One region of the Aeromonas sp. 130281 genome, then DNA from elsewhere that is predicted to be linked to it. Evidence: riboswitches for the same ligand, from Rfam matches in the RefSeq annotation. Region 1 holds a riboswitch; each other region holds the start of a gene.
The links. Region 1 has a riboswitch for cyclic di-GMP ahead of AC1IN8_RS06615 (glycosyl hydrolase family 18 protein). Riboswitches for the same ligand answer to the same signal wherever they lie in the genome.
Positions count from the first base shown of each region.

Region 2: it holds a riboswitch for cyclic di-GMP, as region 1 does, so the genes downstream of both, AC1IN8_RS07495 (glycosyl hydrolase family 18 protein) here and AC1IN8_RS06615 (glycosyl hydrolase family 18 protein) in region 1, are expected to answer to the same signal.
Region 3: it holds a riboswitch for cyclic di-GMP, as region 1 does, so the genes downstream of both, lafK (lateral flagellar response regulator transcription factor LafK) here and AC1IN8_RS06615 (glycosyl hydrolase family 18 protein) in region 1, are expected to answer to the same signal.

Region 1 covers NZ_JBWVQS010000001.1:1,469,421-1,476,670, reverse strand. The annotation lists gene AC1IN8_RS06620 (ExeM/NucH family extracellular endonuclease) at 1-1,954, opposite strand, end outside; cyclic di-GMP riboswitch class I at 2,250-2,333, shown strand; gene AC1IN8_RS06615 (glycosyl hydrolase family 18 protein) at 2,447-5,485, shown strand; gene AC1IN8_RS06610 (tetratricopeptide repeat protein) at 5,899-7,134, opposite strand; gene AC1IN8_RS06605 (energy transducer TonB) at 7,146-7,250, opposite strand, start outside.
Region 2 covers NZ_JBWVQS010000002.1:105,175-112,424, forward strand. The annotation lists gene AC1IN8_RS07480 (TonB-dependent hemoglobin/transferrin/lactoferrin family receptor) at 1-269, shown strand, start outside; gene AC1IN8_RS07485 (3-phenylpropionate MFS transporter) at 533-1,675, shown strand; gene AC1IN8_RS07490 (hybrid sensor histidine kinase/response regulator) at 1,758-5,231, shown strand; cyclic di-GMP riboswitch class I at 5,434-5,520, shown strand; gene AC1IN8_RS07495 (glycosyl hydrolase family 18 protein) at 5,632-7,250, shown strand, end outside.
Region 3 covers NZ_JBWVQS010000004.1:43,071-50,320, reverse strand. The annotation lists gene fliGL (lateral flagellar motor switch protein FliGL) at 1-190, opposite strand, end outside; gene fliFL (lateral flagellar M-ring protein FliFL) at 177-1,916, opposite strand; gene lfiE (lateral flagellar hook-basal body complex protein LfiE) at 1,935-2,261, opposite strand; gene lafK (lateral flagellar response regulator transcription factor LafK) at 2,273-3,535, opposite strand; cyclic di-GMP riboswitch class I at 3,788-3,875, opposite strand; gene lfhA (lateral flagellar biosynthesis protein LfhA) at 4,070-6,145, opposite strand; gene flhB (flagellar biosynthesis protein FlhB) at 6,149-7,250, opposite strand, start outside.

The DNA of each region.
Region 1 (7,250 bases):
TCTCGAACGAGTTGATGTGCCAGTCGGCCACCGCCACCACCTTGTCAGCCAGCGCCGGGTTGGCGAGGGCGTAGTCCAGGGTGCCGAGCTCGGCCTCGTAGCTGTAGGAGATGGCTTTCGCCTGGTTGAACTTGACGTTCAGATCCACCAGGCCGTAACCCTTGCCCACCGCCTGGCCTATCTGCTCGTAGGGCTGCTCGCCGATGAAGGTGTGGGAGGCGGAGCGGATCTGGCGCTCCCCCGCGACCGGCGCATAGTCGGTCAACACCCGGATGGGATCCTCCTTGGCGTAGGAGTTGAAGTCCCCCACCAGCAGCACCTGGCCCGGCATCTTGCTCACCGCCTCCCCCAGTACCCTGGCGGCGCTCACCCGAAACTCGGTGCACTTGCCCTGCAGATCCGCAGGCTCCGTCTTGCCATCCCCGTTCTCGTAGCAGCCCGATCCCTTGGATTTCAGGTGGTTGACCACCAGGGTCAGGGGGGCGTCGCTGCCCGCCACCGTGAAGCGCTGCACCAGAGAGTCCCGCTGACCGGCGCTCCTGGGGACGCCACCCGTGGTGTAGCGCTGCTCAGGCAGGGGGATGACCTCGGCATCCCCGCTCGGGGTGAGCAGGGCGGGGCGGTAGATCATGGCCACCATGATGGCGTCGCCGCCGAAGAAGCGCTCCTCGGTGAGCAGGGCCTTGGGCAGGGTGACGAAGGCGTAGTGCTTGCTCGCCTCTTTCTGGCGGGCGTTGAGGCTCTGCACCAGATCGTGGAGGGCGGCGTGCTCGTCGAAGCCGTTGTTCTCCATCTCCATCAGGCCGAGCAGATCGGCGTCCATCTCGGCGATGGCGTTGACTATCTTGGCGCGCTGCAACTGGAACTCCTCCAGGCTCTTGGCGCCGCGGTTGCAGCCCTTGGCGCTGTCCGCATCCGCCTGATCCGCGCAGAGCACGTTGAGGGCGCCCCCCACGCTGGAGTGGCTGGTGAAGTAGTTGAGCACGTTGAAGCTGCCGATCCGCAGGTCGCTGTCATGAGCGCGGGCCGGAGCACCCTGGCGATCGTTCTCGTCGGTGCGCAGCAGATCCCCCGCGGTGATGCGCTGCTCCTTGGGCACGATCAGGCGGTACTCGTCATAGCTGTAGCCCACCAGGGCCTCCAGGTTGAGCGGGGCATCGCCGATGCGCAGATAGCCCTGCTCCGGCTCCCAGGCCGGCAGCCAGGGGAGCTTGCCGTTGGCGGCCTTGAAGTCCGATTCGAGGAAGACGCGGTTGCCGGCGTTGGCCTCGGCCAGCGCCACGGCCTCTGGGCTGCCCGCCACATGGAGCTGGGTCGGCTTCATCAGCGGGGCGCCGTGGGCGAGCACCAGGTTGTTGCGCTTGGCGGCGTAGTCGTAGCTGAAGTTGCGGCTTATCTTGAGCGCGCTGCCCTCATCGAGGCGCACCCGCATCCCCTCGTGACGCTCCAGGGCCCGGGCCAGGGTCTCCCCTTCCTGCACCCGCAGCGCCGTGGCGGCCGGTGCCGCGCCCTGGGCCAGCACCGCCAGGCGCGGGGCGTTGCCGTCAACCAGTGGCTTGAGCTGGGTGTGGCCGTAGAACTCCTCGACCCTGGCCTCCAGGCAGACCAGGGCCCCCGGCTGGATGCCCGGGTACTTGCTGGCGAACTGCTTGTCGTTGAGGTAGACGAAGATGCCGTCCGATGTCTCGGGGTTGCCGTCCCCCTGCAGATCCTGCAGGTAGAAGCCTCTGTTCAGGCTCTCGCCGAGGGCGGAGACCAGAGCCTTGACCTTGACAGTCCCGGGGCTCTCGAACAGATCGCCCGGAACGAGGGGGCTCTTGTCGCCGCTGCCCTGGATGGCGGGGATGGGGGTGAGGGCGCTGTCGGCCGGGCAGCTGAAGCCGGCGGCATGGAGAGACGGGGACGCGAGGGCGAGCCCCACGGCCAGGGACAGCAGGGTAGGTCTTCCTTTCATGGGTATTCCTTTTTTTATTTTTGCCAGTGTTTCCATAGCCTTGGCGCTTTGGCCAAGGGCGCGCATTGTCACATTTCTGGCAGCTCTGACCAGTGAGGCAACGCACATTATGGGGAGACAAAAGAGGCTGAGTCCGTTTTTTTGACGTGGCTAACAGATTGATATTAATGACTTAATGGTTAGTTGGCCGATTGAGGGGAAGTGTGAGCCGGCCGGCATTCACATATTTTCCTTAGAGAATAAAGATTGAGCGGTTGCCACTTGCTTCCTATACTCGAGCCGTTCCTCACGGAACCCAGGCAAAGGGCAAACCGGCAGTGATGCCGGGACGCAAAGCCTCCGATCTGCCCCAAGCGGGCCAGACAGCGGGGTTACCCAGGGTGACTTGAGGGTTTGTGGCCCGTCCATGGCCTGTTGTCGCTCCCTTGTTCCCTGTTGCGATTGCGCTTTTCCCGGTCTTAGAAGCCAAGACAAAACAAGGATGATAACAATATGCAACAGATCTTGAGGCCCAGCAGGCTCGCCATGCTGGTCGCCCTTGCGGCCGTCCCTGCCTGGGCGCAGGCCGCCTATCCCGCCTATCAGGCCGGCACCGCCTACAAGGCTGGCGACATCGTCAGCAACGCAGGCGCCCTCTATGAATGCAAGGAATTCCCTTACTCCGGCTGGTGCGGCGCGTCGCCTTACCACTACGAACCCGGTGTCGGCGCCGTCTGGGCAGATGCCTGGAAGCTCTTTGGCGGCGAGGTGCCGCCGCCGGCCCTGGTGGTCGCCATCGGCTCCCCCGCCGTGGGCAGCAGCGTCAGCGAAGGGGCCAGCCTGGCCCTGGCGGTGACCCTGAGCGGCCCGGTCACGGCACTCGCCCGGGTGGAATACCTCATCGACGGCACCCTGGTCGCCACGGCCATGGCTTCCCCCTGGAGTGCCAGCTGGTCTGCCGCCGGCGTGGGCAATCACGCCCTCAAGGCACGGGCGCTGGATAAAGACGGCAAGGTGCTGAGCGAGGCGGATTCGAGCTTCCAGGTCGCCGCCGTGGTGGCGCCAGAGGCGCCCAGGGTGAGCATCGCCAGCCCCGCCGCCGGGGCCAGGGTGACCCTGGGCCGCGCCCTCACCGTGACCGGCAATGTGACCGACGCCAATGACGACGTCGCCAAGGTCGAGCTCTTCGTGAATGGCCAGAAGGTGGGCGAGGACAGCAGCGCCCCCTGGCAACTGAGCTGGACGCCCCAGAACAAGGGGCTGACCGGTCTCAAGCTGGTGGCGACCGACAAGGCAAATCTCTCTGGCGAATCGGCCCAGGTGGATGTCCAGGTGGAGGAGGCGGCCCTGCCCCCCACCGGCGGCAATCTCTCCTGCGACGTGCGCCAGATCTACCGCGCCGACGGCAGCGAGTGCATGGGGGATGACCACGGCCGCCGCGTCATCGGTTACTTCACCTCCTGGCGCACCGGCAAGAACGGCCTGCCCGCCTACCTGGTGGGCGACATCCCCTGGGACAAGATCACCCACATCAACTACGCCTTCGCGGCGGTGGACGAGCAGAGCCACACCATCAAGGTGGATGACGCCGCCACCAAGCTGACCTGGAACGGGGTGCCGGGCGCCGAGATGGATCCCGAGTTCGCCTATCAGGGCCACTTCAACCTGCTGTCCAAGTACAAGAAGCAGTACCCGGACGTGAAGACCCTCATCTCCGTGGGGGGCTGGGCCGATACCCGCGGCTTCTACGCCGCCACCACCAAGGGCGACTGCTCGGTCAACACCGCCGGCATCAACGCCTTCGCCGACTCGGCGGTGGGCTTCATCCGCCAGTACGGCTTCGATGGGGTGGACATCGACTACGAGTACCCCACCTCCATGAAGGATGCGGGCAACCCCAACGACTTCCCGCTCTCCAACCAGTGTCGCGGCAAGCTGTTTGCGAACTATGAAGTGCTGATGAAGACCCTGCGCAACAAGCTCGACAGCGCCGGGACCGAGGACGGTCGCAAATACATGCTGACCATCGCCTCGCCGGCCTCGGCCTACCTGCTGCGCGGCATGGAAAACTTCCAGGTCACCCAGTACCTCGACTACGTCAACCTGATGACCTATGACTTCCACGGTGCCTGGAACCACTTCGTCGGCCACAACGCCGCCCTGTTCGACAACAAGGCGGATCCCGAGCTGTCCCAGTGGGGTGTCTACACCCAGGCCCAGTTTGGTGGCATCGGCTATCTCAACTCCGCCTGGGCGGCCCACTACTTCCGCGGCGCCCTGGCGGCGGGCAAGATCAACATAGGGGTGCCTTACTACACCCGTGGTTGGCAGGGGGTCACCGGTGGCACCCACGGCCTGGGGGGCAAGGCGGCGCTGCCGAGCCAGAGCGATTGCCAGCCGGGGACCGGTGGCAGCACCATCCCCTGCGGCAACGGGGCGGTCGGCATCGACAACATCTGGCATGATCTGGACAAGAACGGCAAGGAGATAGGCGGCGGCGCCGTGCCCATGTGGCATGCCAAGAACCTGGAGCACGCGGCCAGCCTCGGCATCACCACATTGCCGAGCTACGGCCAGGCCTGGGGTCTGGATCCCAACAACCCGGCCCACGTGATGCAAGGCCAGTACGTGCGTTACTACGACGACAAGGCCCATGCGCCCTGGCTGTGGAACGAGCAGAAGAAGGTGTTCCTCTCCACCGAAGATGAAGAGTCCATGGGTCACAAGCTCGACTACATAGTCAAGCGGGGCCTGGGGGGCGTCATGTTCTGGGAGATGGCGGGGGACTATGACTTCGACGCCGCGAAGAACGAGTACGTGATGGGCAGCACCCTCACCAGCCTCGCCTACGAGAAGTTCAGCAAGGCCGACAAGGCGGCCCTGAAGCAGAACGATCTGCCGGCCCCGGCCGCCCAGCTCGACATCGGCGTGAGCCTCTCCGGCTTCAAGGAAGGGGACTCCAACTACCCGATCAACCCGACCCTCAAGCTCACCAACAAGTCGACCCAGACCATACCGGGCGGCACCCGCATCGAGTTCCTGATGCCCACCTCCACCTCCGACACCATCACCGACCAGAGCGGCATGGGGTTGAAAGTGGTGGAGAGCGGCGGCAACCAGAACTCCGACGGCATCGCCAATGAGAAGGACTTCCACAAGGTGGCCCTGACGCTGCCGGCCTGGAAGGCCTGGGCGCCGGGCACCGAGGTGGAAGTGGCCATGACCTACTACCTGCCGGCCGCCGGCGTGCCGAGCGGCATGCGCCTGATTGCCGGCAGCCAGACCATAGGCCTGAAGTCCGACTTCCCGGCCCTGGCCGAGGCGGTGCTGGGGGGCAGCAGTGGCGGTGACGGCGGCAGCGGTGGCGCCAGCTGCGCCAGCCAGAACGTCAACCCGGCGGACTACAATGCCTATCCGACCTGGCCGCGCGGGGATCACGCCAATGGCAACGACCGCATGACCAACGGCAAGGCGGTGTGGCAGGCCAACTGGTGGACCAGCAGCGAGCCCAAGGCGGGTGACGGCAGCTGGAAGCTGGTGTGCAACTATTGAGTTGTCCCGGCTGCTGTACCAGCAGCGAGCTCAGAGCGGGCGATGGCGGCTGGAAGCTGGTGTGCAACAATTGAGTTGTCCCGGATGCTGTACCAGCAGCGAACTCAGAGCGGGTGACGGCAGCTGGAAGCTGGTGTGCAACTACTGAGTTGTCCCGGTTGCTGAAGCGGGTGTGCAACTATTGATAATCGGTTGAGGGGTTAACCCCGCATCAACCCAATGACCCAATCCGGAGCCCAGGCTCCGGATTTTTTTCGCCTCATACAAGGAAGGGATCTCGTGACAACCGGGGGAGGGGACCATAAAAAAGACCGCTCCGAAGAGCGGCCAATTGCCACCAGGCAAGCTGCGGGGCTGACCCCCTTGTGGATGGGCTGTCGCCATGGGCGGATGCCTGCCCATGGTGTGCCGGTTTATTGAGTGACGGCGCCGCCCTGTTGCTCCTTCAGGAAGCTGATCCAGGGGGAGGCGCGGCCACTGACGTTGCCATTCTGGGCGGCCTGGGTGAAGGCGCTGAGCGCCTCCTTCGGCTTTTGCTGCTCGAAGTAGGCGACCCCGGTCAGGAACTTCAGATCCGCCCGTTGCTCGCCGCTGGCATTGGCGGCGGGCTTGGCGGCCAGGGCGACCAGATCCTTGTAGCGCTTGCTCTGGATCATCATGCGCGCCATCTTCAGCTGCAGCTCGGCACTGGGGGCCAGCTGGTAGGACTTGGCCAGGGTGTCGATGGCCGGATCCAGCTCCTTGGCCTGATGCCAGTAGTTGGCGAGCGTCTTGTAGTTGGCCGCGCTGCTCTCGATGGTCCCCTCCTTCATCGCCTTCTCCATCACGCGGGCGGCGCGGTGGGGAATGCCGGCGAAGGCCAGGTAGTTGGCGAGCCGCTGCAACTCGGCCGCCTCGGTCAGCATGCCGAGGTTGTAGGCGCCTTCCAGCGCCGCCAGGGCCTTGGCATCGTTGCCCGCCTGCATGTGCATGGCGGAGAGCTGGGTCCAGTACTTCTTCTTCTCCGGGTATTTGTCCACCAGGGCGGTCAGCACCTCGGTGGCCGGCTTGTACTGTTTCAGCTCGTAGTGGGCCGCCATCTTCAGCAGATACCAGGACTCCGGCGCCTTGCCCGCGGAGAGCTTGATCGCCTGATCCACCGCCGGTATGGCCTCCCGGTACTGCTTGAGCTGCACATGGGCGTTGGCCAGGGTGATGTAGGCGTGCGGGGTCGGCTTCTCCTCCTTGCCGAGGTTCGCAAACCACTCCTTCATGGTGCTGATGGAGCCCTTGAAGTTCCCCTCCGCCATATAGAGCTGGGCCAGGTTGTAGCGCACCTGCTGGGCCACCGGCTGCGGCAGGCCGCCGGTGGCGATGGCATCGGCGAAGTATCTGGTCGCCTGACTGTATTTCTCCTGCTGGGCGGCCACGAAGCCCAGGGTCTGCAGGATCACCCCCTTGTCGTAGACCCGCTCGCCTGCGCCGGACAGCGCCTCCTGCAGCTTGGCATTGGCCTCGCCGTATTTCTTCTCGGTGATCAACGCCTGGGCCTTGTTGACCGCGCGGTAGGCGCGATCAGACAGGGCGGGTTGCTCGGCGGCCCAGCCGGCGGTACTGAGCAGTACCGCCATGGCCACCGGGGCGAGGATCAGGGTATGTAACTTTTTCATCGCCACCTTCCTTAGTTGACCGCGAACTCGATCTCTTGCTGCATGCGGCTTGCCTGGGGCTTGCCGTCCACCATGGCCGGCTTGAAGGTCCACTTGGCAATGGTCTTGCGCGCCTC
Region 2 (7,250 bases), on a different contig from region 1:
CCGCACTGCGCTTCGCCGACGACATGGACAAGGTGGGCAAGGACGCCAGAGGCAACGACAACATCAAGAGCGCCGGCTGGGGCGTGGTGGATATCTACGCCCAGTTCAAGCCGATGCAGGATCTGCAGCTCAACGTCGGCGTCTTCAACCTGTTTGACAAGGAGTACGTGAGCTACGAGAGCATCACGGGCCTTGCGGCCAGCTCGGACACCAGCAACCAGACCGAGCCGGGTCGCAACCTGAGCGCAAGGGTCAAGTACGTGTTCTGATACTTGCCAGTGACGATGATGAAGGGGCCCCTGGGCCCCTTCTCTGCGTCTGGCGGCCCAAACCGGCCCCAAAAAGAAACCCGCCAGGGGCGGGTGTAAGGATTGCAACACTCATCAGGAAGCGGTGTTATCCAGATAGACAGGGGGATGTGACAAAGGTTCAACTTTATTGATATTTATCGTTTTTATCTCCCCTTGCCCCTGGGGATCCCCGCGCCAAAATCGGTTATCATTTGTGCCCCTTGTCCCGCTGCCGAGCCCCTATGCCCGCCTTCTCCTGGTTAGCCCTGTTCTTTGGCGCCTTCTACTTCGTCTACGGCGCCTATCTGCCGTTCTGGTCCCTGTGGCTCGAGGGCATGGGGGTGAGCGCCGAGCAGATAGGCTTGCTGCTGGGGGTCGGCATGGCCATCCGTTTTGCCGGCAACCTGATGGTGATGGGACGGGTCAAGGGGGCCGGTCAGCTGCTGCCCGTCACCCGGCTGCTCTGCCTGCTGAGCCTGCTGGCGTTTCTGGGCTTCTACCTCAGCCACAGCCTCTGGTGGTTGGTGTTGCTGACCCTGGTGGCGAACTTCATCTACCCGACCCTGATGCCCATGGGGGAGGCGCTCGCCACCCGCATGGTGGTGCAGACGCACCTCGACTATGGCAAGGTGAGGCTGTGCGGCTCCTTCGCCTTTATCGCCGCCTCCACCCTGGTGGGGGCCCTGGTGAGCAACTTCGGCAGCGACTGGGTGCTGCACACCATGGTGGCGGGACTGCTGGCCATGCTGGCGCTGAGCGCGCTGCCGCTGCGGCCGGAACCCCAGGAGCTCAAGGGGGAGCGGGCCCGGGCTTCGCTGCTCGTCACCCTCAAGTCAGCGCCGGTGCGCCGCTTCCTGCTCATCACCGCCCTGCTGCAGGGCAGCCATGCCGCCTACTACGGCTTCAGCGCCATGTACTGGAAGGGAGCGGGCTACAGCGGCACCCTGATCGGCTACCTGTGGGCCCTGGGGGTGGTGGCGGAGATCGCCATGTTTGCCGCGGACAAGCGCTTCTTCCACCGCTTCGGGGCCCAGACCCTGTTTCTGGTGGGGGCCGTCGGCTGCGTGGTGCGCTGGGTGCTGCTCGGCGCCTCTACCGAGCTGGCGGTGCTGGTGCTGGGTCAGCTGCTGCACGGGGTCACCTTCTGCATCAGCCACCTCGGCGCCGTGCGCTTCATGACCCGCCAGCTGCCCGCCGAGCAGCAGATCCCCACCCAGGCGCTCTATGCGGCGCTCGGCCTCGGCATGACGGTGGCGGCCCTGATGGCGATCTGCGGTGTGCTGTTCGAGCCGCTCGGTGGGAGCATCTTCTTCATCATGGTGCTGGTGGTGCTGCCGGTCTTCGTCCTGCGGCTGCGCGGGGAGCATGAGGGCGCCGCCGCCTGAGCGGGCACACTCAATGACGGTTGCCCGTCGGCACGCTGAGCCGGCGCGGCGCTCAACACATCTGAACAAGGGAAGAATGTAGATGCACCAAGGATGGCTGCTGATCGGGTTGTCGCTCGCCTATCTGGGCTTGCTGTTCCTCATCGCCTATGTGGCGGACAAGAGCAAGCGCCGTCGGCTCAAGGGCCAGCCCCTGCTCTACAGCCTGTCGCTCGCCGTCTATTGCACCTCCTGGACCTTCTTCGGCACCGTCGGTCAGGCGAGCGAATCCCCCTGGTCGCCTGTGCCCATCTATCTTGGCCCCATGCTGGTGTTCCTGTTTGGCTGGCGCCTGCTGGCCCGCCTCATCCTGGTGGCCAAGCGCGAGCACATCACCTCCATCGCCGACTTCATCGCCGCCCGCTATGGCAAGTCCCAGCGCCTGGCCATGGTGATCAGCCTGATCGCCGTCATGGGGATACTTCCCTACCTGGTGCTGCAGCTCAAGGCCATCGTCACCGGGCTGGATCTGCTGATGGCCAACTCGGTGCCGGCGGGGCCCACGGGCAACACGGCCGAGCTGGCCCTCGGCGTCGCCCTGTTGCTGGCCCTGTTCAGCATACTGTTCGGCACCCGCAACCTGGACGCCACCGAGCACCATCGCGGCATGGTGGTCGCCATCGCCTTCGAGTCCGTGGTCAAGCTGCTCGCCTTCATGGCGGTGGGGGGCTTCGCGCTCTGGCTCATCATCGCCAGACCGAGCGAGGCCCGCACCCTGGTGGCCGGGGACTTTCTCGATGCGGTGGTGGCGGTGTCACCGGGCAGCCTGCTGGAGCTCGCCATCTATACCCTGGTGGCCATGTGCGCCGTCATCTGCCTGCCGCGCCAGTTCCACGTGACTGTGGTGGAGAACAACCAGGGCCAGGATCTGCACTGGGCGCGCTGGCTGTTCCCGCTCTACCTGTTCCTGATGGGGCTCTTCATCTGGCCGCTGGCGCTGGCGGGTAAGCAGTGGGTGGGGGCAGACATGGCCTCGGACACCTATGTCATCAGCCTGCCCATGTCGCTGGGCTTTGACGGCATGGCGATGCTGGCGTTTCTCGGCGGCACCTCGGCGGCCACCGGCATGGTGATCGTCTGCACCATAGCCCTGGCCATCATGGTCAGCAACGATCTGGTGCTGCCGGTGCTGCTGCGCCGCTTCTGGCAGCAGGGGCGGGATGAGCGGCTGATGCGGCTGCTGCTGCAGGTGCGCCGGGGCGCCATACTGCTGATCCTGCTGGCGGCCTGGGTGCTCTATCTCTGGCTCGGGGATCTCACCAGCCTGTCGCGCATCGGCTATCTGTCGTTCGGCGCCGTGGCCCAGTTCGCCCCTGCCCTGCTGCTCGGGCTCTACTGGCGGCACGGCAACCGCAAGGGGGTCTATCTCGGGCTCGCCCTCGGGGTCAGCCTCTGGTTCGTGACCCTGCTGGCCGAGAGCGGCCTGCTGGCGGGCTCGCCCCTGGAGGCGCTGCTGGCCCCCCCCGACTGGCCCGCCTTCCGCGAGCTGAGCCTGGGGGCCTGGTGCATCTTCCTGAGCCTGTTGCTCAACCTGCTCGGCTACGTGGCGGGATCCCTGCTGTCGCGGGCGGCGGTGAGCGAGCGGCTGCAGGCCGCCAACTTCGTCGGCAAGCCGAGCCGGGATACCACGGCGCTCTACCAGGCGCGGGTCTCGGTCAAGGAGCTGGAGATGCTGGCGGCCCGCTTCGTCGGCTCGAGCCGGGTCAAGCGCGCCTTCGGCCGCTTCGCCGGTGAGCGCGGCGGCACCCTGGCGCCCCAGATGCAGGCGTCGGCCGATCTGATTGCCCACACCGAGCGGTTGCTGGCGGGGGTATTTGGCACCTCCTCCGCCCGGCTGGTGCTGGCCTCTGCCCTGCAGGGGCGCAACATGCAGCTCGAGGAGATAGCCACCATAGTGGACGAGGCCTCGGACGTGTTCCGCTTCAACCGCGGCCTGCTGCAGGGGGCCATAGAGCACATGGGGCAGGGGATCTCTGTGGTGGACAGGGAGCTCAAGCTGGTGGCCTGGAACCGGCGCTACATAGAGCTGTTCCACTATCCGCACGGGCTCATCCAGGTGGGGCGCTCCATCGAGGAGATCATCCGCTACAACGCCGGGCAGGGGCTCTGCGGCCCGGGGGACATAGAGGCCCAGGTGGCGCGCCGGGTCGCCTTCATGAAGCGGGGCAGCCCCCATGTCTCGGCGCGGGAGCGACCGGACGGCCGGGTGATCGAGATGCAGGGCAATCCCATGCCGGCGGGGGGCTTCGTGATGACCTTCACCGACATCACCCCCTTCCGGGCGGCGGAGCGGGTGCTGCGGGAAGCGAACGAGCACCTGGAGGCGAGGGTGGCCGAGCGTACCCACGAACTCTCCGAGCTCAACCGCCAGCTGCTGCTGGTGAACCAGCAGGTGGAGCGGGCGAACCACTCCAAGAGCCGTTTCCTGGCTGCGGTGAGCCACGATCTGACCCAGCCGCTGAACGCGGCCAAGCTGTTTACCTCCTCCCTGCTGGAGATGCTGCCGCAGGGAGGGGAGCAGGCGGCGGAGCAGGTCCGCATCGCCCGCCACATCGACGACGCCCTGGGGGCAACCGAGGATCTCATCACGGATCTGCTGGACATCTCGCGCCTCGAGGCGGGTAAGTTCAAGGCGAAGAAGCTCGATTTCGCCCTGAGCGACGTGCTGGGCAATCTCAAGGCGGAGTTCGGAGTGCTGGCCCAGGCGGGGGAGATCCAGTTCTCCGTGGTGGAGAGCCGCCTCGCGGTCTACAGCGACGTGCGCCTGCTGCGCCGGGTGTTGCAGAACTTCCTCACCAATGCGTTCCGTTACAACCCGGGCGGCCGGGTGCTGCTCGGCTGCCGCCGCCTGGGGGACAAGGTGCGCATCGAGGTGTGGGACAATGGCCCCGGCATTCCGCTGGACAAGCAGGAGGCGATCTTCGACGAGTTCTCCCGCCTCGATCACTCCCGCACCGCCAGGGAGCAGGGACTTGGCCTCGGGCTCGCCATCGCCCGCGGCATCTCCCAGGTGCTGGGACATCAGCTCTCCCTGCGCAGCTGGCCCGGGGCGGGGTCCGTGTTTGCCATCACCCTCAACCTAGCGACCCGGCCCGTGACGCCGAGCCAGCTGGCGCCCCCCGTGGTGCGAGACAGCCAGCTCGAAGGGATCCGGGTGCTCTGCATCGACAACGAGGAGGACATCCTCATCGCCATGGCCTCCCTGCTGGGACGCTGGGGCTGCGAGGTGCGCTGCGCCCAGAGCCTGGAGCAGGCAGAGGAGATCATAGGGGCCGGTTTCCTGCCCCGGCTGGTGCTCTCCGACTACCACCTGGATGACGGCAAGACGGGGCTGCAGGCGCTGCACATGATCCGGCTGGCCCATGGTAACGACATCGGCGGCATCATCATCAGCGCGGATCGCAAGAGCGAGCTGCAGACCCAGATCCGTGAGCACGGCTTTGGCTACGTCAGCAAGCCGGTCAAACCCCTCAAGCTGCGGGCGCTGATGAACAGCCTGCTGCTGCCAATACAGTGACAGCCTTCACACAATCAAGCATTGTTTGGCAAGTTCGGGAACTGTCATCAGGCGCCAGCATCACCGATGTTGGCGCCAGCTTGCCGGCATGTTCGCGAACAATCTGGAAAATGAGTCCTATTCGCTGTCATTTTTACTAGGTAGCGCCTCCTCCGACTCCCTCCTATAGTCATTCGGCGATTATTTTTGTCGCAAATCAAGTTGTGCAAAAAGGCAAACCGAACGAAAGTCCGGGACGCAAAGCCTCCGGTCTAAGGGTCAAAGCACCTAGGATAGCGGGGTCACCACAGGTTGTATCGTCCATGGGCCAAGCCATGGTGGCGATGATGTCTGCGTTACCTGGCAGGTTGCGTTGCCTTTTTCGTTGTTAATTCCAATAACGAAATAAGGAAGTTCAAATATGTTAAGTCCAAAACTTTCCCTGCTGGCGCTCCTGGTCGGGGGATTCTGTGCTACCTCCGCCTTCGCCGCTGCCCCGGGCAAACCCACCATAGGCTCGGGCCCCACCAAGTTCGCCATCGTCGAAGTCAATCAATCCGCCTCGGCCTACAACCAGCTGGTGACAGTCCACAAGGATGGCGCCCCGGTCAGCGTGACCTGGAACCTCTGGTCCGGTGACGTCGGTCAGACCGCCAAGGTGCTGCTCGATGGCCAGGAGGTGTGGTCAGGCCCCGCTTCCGCCGCGGGCACCGCCAACTTCAAGGTGACCAAGGGGGGCCGCTACCAGATGCAGGTGGCCCTGTGCAACGCCGACGGCTGCACCCTCTCCGACAAGAAGGAGCTGATGGTCGCCGATACCGACGGCAGCCACCTGGCACCGCTCAATGCGCCGCTCAAGGAGAACAACAAGCCCTACGCCAACAAGTCCGGCAAGGTGGTGGGGGCCTACTACGTGGAGTGGGGTGTCTACGGCCGCAAGTTCACCGTGGACAAGATCCCGGCCCAGAACCTGACTCATATCCTCTACGGCTTCACCCCCATCTGCGGCGGCAACGGCATCAACGACAGCCTCAAAGAGATCTCCGGCAGCTTCGAGGCGCTGCAGCGCTCCTGTGCCGGTCGTGAGGACTTCAAGGTCTCCATCCACGATCCCTGGGCGGCGATCCAGATGTCCCAGGGTAACCTCAGTGCCTGGGATGAACCCTACAAGGGCAACTTCGGCAACCTGATGGCCCTCAAGCAGGCCCACCCTGACCTCAAGATCCTGCCGTCGGTCGGGGGCTGGACCCTCTCCGACCCCTTCTACTTCCTGGGGGACAAGACCAAGCGAGATACCTTCGTCGCCTCGGTCAAGGAGTTCCTGCAGACCTGGAAATTCTTCGACGGGGTGGACATCGACTGGGAGTTCCCGGGTGGCCAGGGGGCCAACCCCAGCCTGGGCGGTCCGAACGATGGTGCCACCTATGTGGTGCTGATGCAGGAGCTGCGCGCCATGCTCGACGAGCTGGAAGCCGAGACCGGCCGCCAGTATGAGCTCACCTCGGCCATCAGCGCCGGCGGTGACAAGATTGCCAAGGTCGATTATCAGGCTGCCCAGCAGTACATGGACCACATCTTCCTGATGAGCTACGACTTCAGCGGCGCCTTCGACCTGACGAATCTGGCCCACCAGACCAACCTCTTTGCCTCCAGCTGGGATCCGGCCACCAAGTACACCACCGACAAGGGCGTCAAGGCGCTGCTGGGTCAGGGGGTGACACCGGGCAAGATAGTGGTGGGGGCGGCCATGTATGGCCGTGGCTGGACCGGCGTGAAGAACTACCAGGCAGGCAATCCCTTCACCGGCACCGCGACCGGGCCGGTCAGCGGCACCTGGGAAAACGGCGTGGTGGATTATCGCGACATCGTCAACAACCGCATGGGCGCAGGCTGGGAGCAGGGCTATGACGAGTCGGCCGAGGCCCCCTATGTGTTCAAGGCCAGCAGCGGCGATCTCATCAGCTTCGACAACGACCGCTCGGTCAAGGCCAAGGGGCAGTACGTGCTGGCGAACCAGCTCGGCGGCCTGTTCGCCTGGGA
Region 3 (7,250 bases), on a different contig from region 1:
TTGCCTCTATCGAGCTCACGCCGGAGAGGCCCGCCATCTTGGAGATGAGGCGCTGCACCTCGTCCCGCGACAGCTTCTGCATGACCTTGGCGGCCGCCTCTGTGCCCATGCTCAGCAGCAGGATGGCGGCCTTCTCGAGGTTGTCGATGTCGATGTCGACCGCGCTCTGGTTCAGATTACCGTTGTTCATTGCCACTCACCCATTGTCTGACCACTTCCGCCACCCGGGCAGTGTCTTTATCCACCAGCAGTTGCAGGTGCTTGAGCTGTACCTCCAGCTCGGAGCCAGGCTCCGGCAGCGCCTCCAGATCCAGCGAGGAGAACTGGGGCTCCAGCTTGTATTCCCCCTGCTGCAGGTTCTTGCCAACCGCGGTGCCGTCAGCCTCGTCATCCCCGTCACGGCGCATGGAGAGACCTATGGTCGGTTCCTGCTCTTCATCCTGCTCCTGTTCCGGCTCGGCATCAGGATATTGCTGGGTGCGCACCAGGTGCTTCACCAGGGGGCGAATGCCGAAGAACACCAGGGTCAGCCCCAGCAGACCACCCACCAGGTAGCGCAGGGAGTCTTGCCAGTAAGGGGTCTCCAGCCAGCTCGATTCCGGTGGCGTCACCGGCACGGCGCCGGTGAAGTCGAACACCTGCAGGCTGATCTGATCGCCGCGCACGCCGTCAAAGCCGACGGAGCGCTCCACCATCTGGCGGATTTGCTCCAGCTGCTCGGCGCTCCAGCCCCCCTTGGGGCCGCTCTGCTGATTGAGCAAGATGGATACGTTCATCCGCTCCAGCCGTCCCTGCTGATAGCGGGTATGCACTATGGTGCGGCTGTTCTCGTACTGCTTGCTGACCTCCTGCCGTTCGGTGCGGGTGTCGTTCTTGGCAGGCTCCGGCGTCGCCGCATTCCCCTCGGCAGCCGCTTCTGTCTGGGGCGCCGTCTCGGGAGGACGGTTGGACAGGGCCCCCGGGATGCCGAGCGCCAGGGCATCTATGGTCTTGTCGGACTTGTTGGATTCCTTGGTCACCACACCGTTGGGATCCAGCTGCTGCTGGGTCTCTTCCACCGCGTTGAAGTTGACGTCAGCGGCGATCTGGACCCGGAAGTTGCCGGTGCCCAGCATGGGATGGAGCATGTCGCTGGCACGCTGGCGGATGTACTGCTCCAGCTTGCGCACGTATTCCATCTGCTGGACGCTCTGCTTGCCGAATCCCGCCTTGTCGCCAAACTCGGCACTCAGCAATTGGCCCGCCTGATCCACTATGGTCACGGCACCGGGCTTCATGCCCGAGATGCTGCCCGCCACCAGGTTGGCGATGGCCTCGACCTGACCCGGCTCCATGGACTGACCGGGTTGCAGATCCAGCATCACAGAGGCGCTGGGTTTCTCTTCGTCACGGCCGACAAACAGGGTCCGCTTGGGGATGGCCAGATGCACCCGGGCGCTGCGCACCGCATCCAGCGAGATGATGGTTCTGGCCAGCTCCCCTTCCAGGGCATGGCGGTAGCGCGCCCCTTCCATGAACTCGCTGGTGCCAAGACCGGTCACTGTGTCCAGCCCCTCGAGGCCGGCCGGCATGGCCGCCCTGACCCCGCGCGCCGCCAGCGCCATGCGCACGTGGGCGAGCTGGCTCTCAGGCACCAGGATCTGGCCCGAGCTTTTCTCCAGCCGGAAGGGCACCTGCTCCTTCTCCAGCATCTCCATGATGTTGGCGGTGTCGTAGAGCTCCTGCTTGCCGTAGAGGGGCACATAGTTCTTGCTGGAGGTCCAGAGGATCACCACTATGGTGCCCGCCACTATGGCGGCAAGCAGCGCTATGGTCAGGATGGATTTGTTGTCCCGGGACAGGGTGCGCCAGTTGCGCATCCCTTCCTGTACCCGGGCGATCAGGGAGCCCGACGCCCCCGGCGAGGATGATACCAATTCAGTCATGACCTACCCTCAGAGCGGCATGCGCATGATGTCATCGAAGCCTGTCATCAGTTTGTTGCGCACCTGCATCAGGGCGGAAAAACTGAGACCTGCCTTCTGGCTGGCCACCATGGCCCCCACCAGATCGTCGCTCTGACCCGCGTCGACGGCGGTCATCAGTCTGGACGCGACATTCTGCTGTTCGTTGACCCGGCCGACGACGTCACGCATGGCGTCGCTGAACGAGACAGCCGAGGCGTCGTTAGGCTCGATGGAAGGGGTGTGACTGGCGACGCGCTGCATTTCCTGCATCTGCTGCAGGAGCGTCACCTGTGATGACATGATCTCAATCTTCACTCGGTTATCCCTTAGTTTTGAATCTGCTGCTCGACATCGATGCCCTGCTCGCGCATGGCAGCCAGCTTGTATCTAAGTGCCCGGGTCGTCATCCCAAGGGCTTCGGCCGTACGAGTCCGGTGACCACGAAAACGGCGCAACGTCTCCAGGACGAATTGAAATTCGGCATGCCGTTTGGTCTCGCTGAGCCCCTCCGGGGCCGCAAGCGTCTGCGGTAACAGGTTGTCGGCTTCGACGGCATAATGGGGCAGCATCAAATCGACCGCCTGAATATGCAATCCGCGAGCCATAATTAGTGCCCGCTGGATCACGTTGTCCAGTTCGCGCACATTGCCCGGCCAGTCATAGGAGAGCAGCTGCTTGCAGGCGCTCTCGCTGAGGCGATACCCCTGCTGGGCGGCGTAGCGCTCGATGAAGTACTCCGCCAGCGGCAGTATGTCGTCCGGCCGCTCCCGCAGGGCAGGCCAGCTCATGGGCAGCACATCGAGCCGGTAGAAGAGGTCCTCGCGAAACTCCCCCTGCAACACCAGCTCCCTCAGGTCTCTGTTGCTGGCGGCGATGATCCGCACATCCAGCGCAATCACCTGATGGCTGCCCAGCCGCTCGACCTCTTTCTCCTGCAGCACCCGCAGCAACTTGGCCTGCAATGCGAGCGGCAGTTCGGAGATCTCGTCGAGCAGCAGGGTGCCCCCCTGGGCCAGCTCGAACTTGCCCTGCTGGCTGGCGGTCGCGCCGGTAAAGGCCCCCTTGCTGTGTCCGAACAGGATGGATTCGAGCATGGCTTCGGGGATGGCAGCACAGTTGATGGCCACGAAGGGCTTGCCCGCCCGGCTGGACATCTCGTGGATGTAGCGGGCCAGCCGCTCCTTGCCCGTCCCCGACTCGCCGCCGATGAGGATGGTGGCCGAGGTTTTGGCAGCCCGCCTGGCAAGCTGCAAGACCTGCAGGCTCAGGGGCGAGGTGGCGATCAGGTTGGGAATGGCCTGACGCAGGCGCAGGGCTCCCCTCACCACATCGAGGATCTGGCGCTGGCTGAAAGGCTTGATGATGTAGTCGATGGCGCCGGCCCGCATGGCCTCCGCCGCCAGATAGGCCTGGTGCTCATTGACCAGGATGACGCAGTCGGTACCCGCCAGCTCCTGCACCATTGAGGGACCGGCCTCGGTCATGACCGCCATGTCGAGCAGCACGAGATCCGCTGAATGGTGAGAGAGAAATTGCTTGGCCAGCGGGACAGAATTCAGGCAAGAAACGCGATAGCCTGCCTTCAACAATATTCCCTCAACATCGTCTCCATTTGATAACGAAGAGGAAACTAATAATAAATGAGCATGAGATTCAATACCGACGGGTATTGAATTTTCCTTGATAGATAAATCAGAAAACATATTAACCCGAACCTGTGATTGCACATGAATCAATCAACAGAACTGACGCTCAAAAAATAAAAACGCACCAGGACGGGGCAGCACTTCTTATTGAGCACTTACCCTATATCGGTATGAAAACAAGGCTGGAATCATGGCCTTGGTAACCCCGCTATCATTAGCATCAATGCTGTTAGACCGGAGGCTTTGCGTCCTGACTTTTCAGTTCAGTTTGCCTTTATCATGCGACGACCCGTATTAGGATGGCATGGCTTGGTTGTCCTTAAGCCATGTGACACATCTGACTGTTTCTATTTTATTTTTTCACTGTCAGTCTGTGTCGCGTCAAAAGCCGTCACATCATAACGGCTTTATATGACAATTCAAGCAGATGTGCGGAATAGTCTCTTCCTGCCGGCATATGGGCGTGGCAATTCCACTTCAGCCCAGGGTGCCAATTACCTCGACCCGCAAATCTTCCGGGATCTCGTTATAAGAGAGCACTTTGAGACCCTTTGAAAAGGATCGGGCATAACGGGCGATCAACGGCCTGAGCTGGGGCATGACCACCAGCACAGGCGCATACCCCTGCTGCTGCAACTGCTCCTTCACCAGCGGCATGTTCTGCTGCAACTGTGCCAGCAATTGCGGGTCGACCGGGAAGCTGTCCAGCTGGATTTTTCCCTGCTGCTGGGACTGATTCATTGCCGTCAGCAGAGTCTGCTCCAGCCGATCATCCAGGGTGAAGGCCGCCAGTATGTCGCGGGATCCGATCGCCTGCCTGACGATCTGACGCTTGAGGGCGCAGCGCACGTCCGAGGCCAGCAGCACAGGATCCTTGGTCAGCTCGCTCGCATCCAGCAAGGTGGTGGCTATGGTGCGGATATCGGTGAGGCTGATCTGCTCCTTGAGCAACTGACGGAAGACCCGCAGTTGCTGCATCTGGGTCAGGGCCAGATTGAGCTCTTCCGCCAGGCGGGGCGACTGGGTGGCCAGATACTGGCCCAGCTTGCCCACCTCGTCATGACCGAAGAGCCCATCGAGCTGCTCCCTGAGCAGCTTGCTGGCATGGGTAGCGATGACGGTGGCGGAGTCCACCACGGAGTAACCCAGGTTGAGCGCCTTGGCCTTGTTGTCCGGCGAGATCCAGACCGCGTTCATGCCATAGGCCGGATCCTGGGTCAGCTCGCCGTCCAGGGCCCCATAGGTCTCCCCGCTGCTGATGGCCATCAGCCGCTGGCAATCCACATTCCCCGTGGCCAGGGCGATGCCCGACAGCTTGATGCGATACTGGTCCGGTTGCAGTTGCAGGTTGTCCCGTACCCGGATCTCGGGCAGCAGGAAACCATACTGCTCGGAGAGCGTCTTGCGAATGCCGCGCACCCGGGCGAGCAGCTCGGCCCCCTTGTTTGCCTCGGCCAGCGGCACCAGCCGATAGCCCAGTTCGATGGCGACTGCATCCACCGGCGGCAGATCCTGCCAGTCCAGCCCCTGCGGCTCCGGCTGCACCATCTGCCTCGTCAACTCTTCGGCCGCATCCAGGGCAGGGTCCTTTGCCCGGCGCTGGCTGACGCTCCAGCCGGTCCAGGCCAGCACGGCGGCAAAGCTGAGGAAGGCCAGCATGGGCATGCCGGGCACCAGGCCCAGGATCAGCATGATGGTCGCCGCCGTATAGATGACCCGGGGAGAAGCCAGGATCTGCTGGCCGACCTGATCCGACATCTCTCCCTCGTCACTCACGCGAGTGACTATGATGGCCGCCGCGGTGGACATCAGCAGGGAGGGGATCTGGGCGACCAGACCATCACCTATGGTAAGCAGGGCATAGATGCGGAAGGCATCGGAAACCGGCAGCGAGTGCTGGAAGATACCTATGGCGAGACCACCCACCAGGTTGATGATCAGCACCAGCAGGCCGGCGATGGCATCGCCACGGACAAACTTGGAGGCCCCATCCATGGCGCCGTAGAAGTCCGCTTCCCTGGCGATCTCTTCCCGCCTGGCACGGGCCTGGTGCTGATCCAGGGTCCCGGCGTTGAGATCGGCATCTATGGCCATCTGCTTGCCCGGCATGGCATCCAGGGTGAAGCGGGCGGAGACTTCGGAGATCCGCTCCCCCCCCTTGGTGATCACCACGAAGTTGATGATCATCAGGATCACGAACACCACCAGACCCACCACGTAGTTGCCACCGATCACCACTTCCCCGAAGGCCTGGATGACCTTGCCGGCGGCCTCGTTGCCCTCATGACCATGGAGCAGCACCACCCGGGTGGAGGCGACGTTGAGGGACAACCGCATCAGGGTGGCCACCAGCAGCACGGTCGGGAACACGGAGAAATCGAGGGGGCGACGGGCCGAGACAGAGACCAGCAGCACCAGCACCGCCAGCACTATGTTGAAGGTGAACAGGGCGTCCAGCAGCCAACCGGGCAGAGGCAGTATCATCATCGCCAGGATGGCCAGCAGCATCATGGGGATAGCTGTATAGGATTGGGTCAATACACGCCAGTTCACAACTTACCTCTCAGGTTGACGTAACTCGGGCGGCACATGCAGAGGGGCAAGGGGATTGGGTTTTCTGCCCTTGCCTGCCTCATAGGCCCGTAACTGCAATACGTGGTTCAATACATAGGCGACCGCTGTGTAGAGGCCTGCCGGCACTTCCTGATCCACCCGGGTGGAGTAGTAGATGGCCCGGGTCAGCTCGGGCAGGCTCATCACCATCTTGTCGTGCTGCCTGGCGACCTCGCGGATCCGCTCCGCCATGCCGTCTATGCCCTTGGCAATCACATAGGGGGCGTTGGCCCGCGCGGGATCATACTTGATGGCGACCGCGTAATGGGTCGGGTTCACTATGATCACGTCTGCCTGGGGCACCCGCTGTTCGATGCGCGCCCTGGCCAGCATGCCCTGCACCTGGCGGATCCTGGCCTTGATCTCGGGGCGCCCCTCGCTGTTCTTGTGCTCGTCCTTGACCTCCTGCTTGGTCATCTTCAACTGCTTGTTCAAAGACCAGCGCTGATAGGGGACATCCAGCACGGCGATCAGCATCTGCACGCTGCCTAGCAAGATAAATGCCTGAGAGAGGATGCGCAGCGCCTGTTCCATGGCTGCCTGGGGCGGCATGCGGTTCATCATCATCAGCAGGGGCCACTGATGCTGGAGCATCAGGGCCAGGGTGCCGCCGATCAGCACCACCTTGAGCAGGGATTTCAGCAGCTCCATCAGGCTGTGGGTCGAGAACATCCGCTTGAGCCCCTTGAGCGGATTGAGCTTCTCCCCGCTTGGCATCAGCTTCTTCCAGACCAGCACCATGCCACCCGGCACTATGCTGAGCAGGACCAGCAACAGGGCGAGCAGGCCGAACAGCGGCAGCAGGACCCACAACATGCCGATCAGCGCATCTGCGGTCCACTGGATCATCATCTGCGGATCCCGCGCCCCCTGCCAGTTGAAGCGCTGGGGCTGCTTCATCAGCTCGGCAAAGAAAAGACCGAAGCTAGGCACCATCCACTGCATGGCCAGCCCGCCTATCAGCAGCAGGCCGGCGGAGCTCAGCTCCTTGGAGCGCGCTATCTGCCCCTCTTCCCGCGCCTTGCGCCGTTTCTGGGTGGAGGCC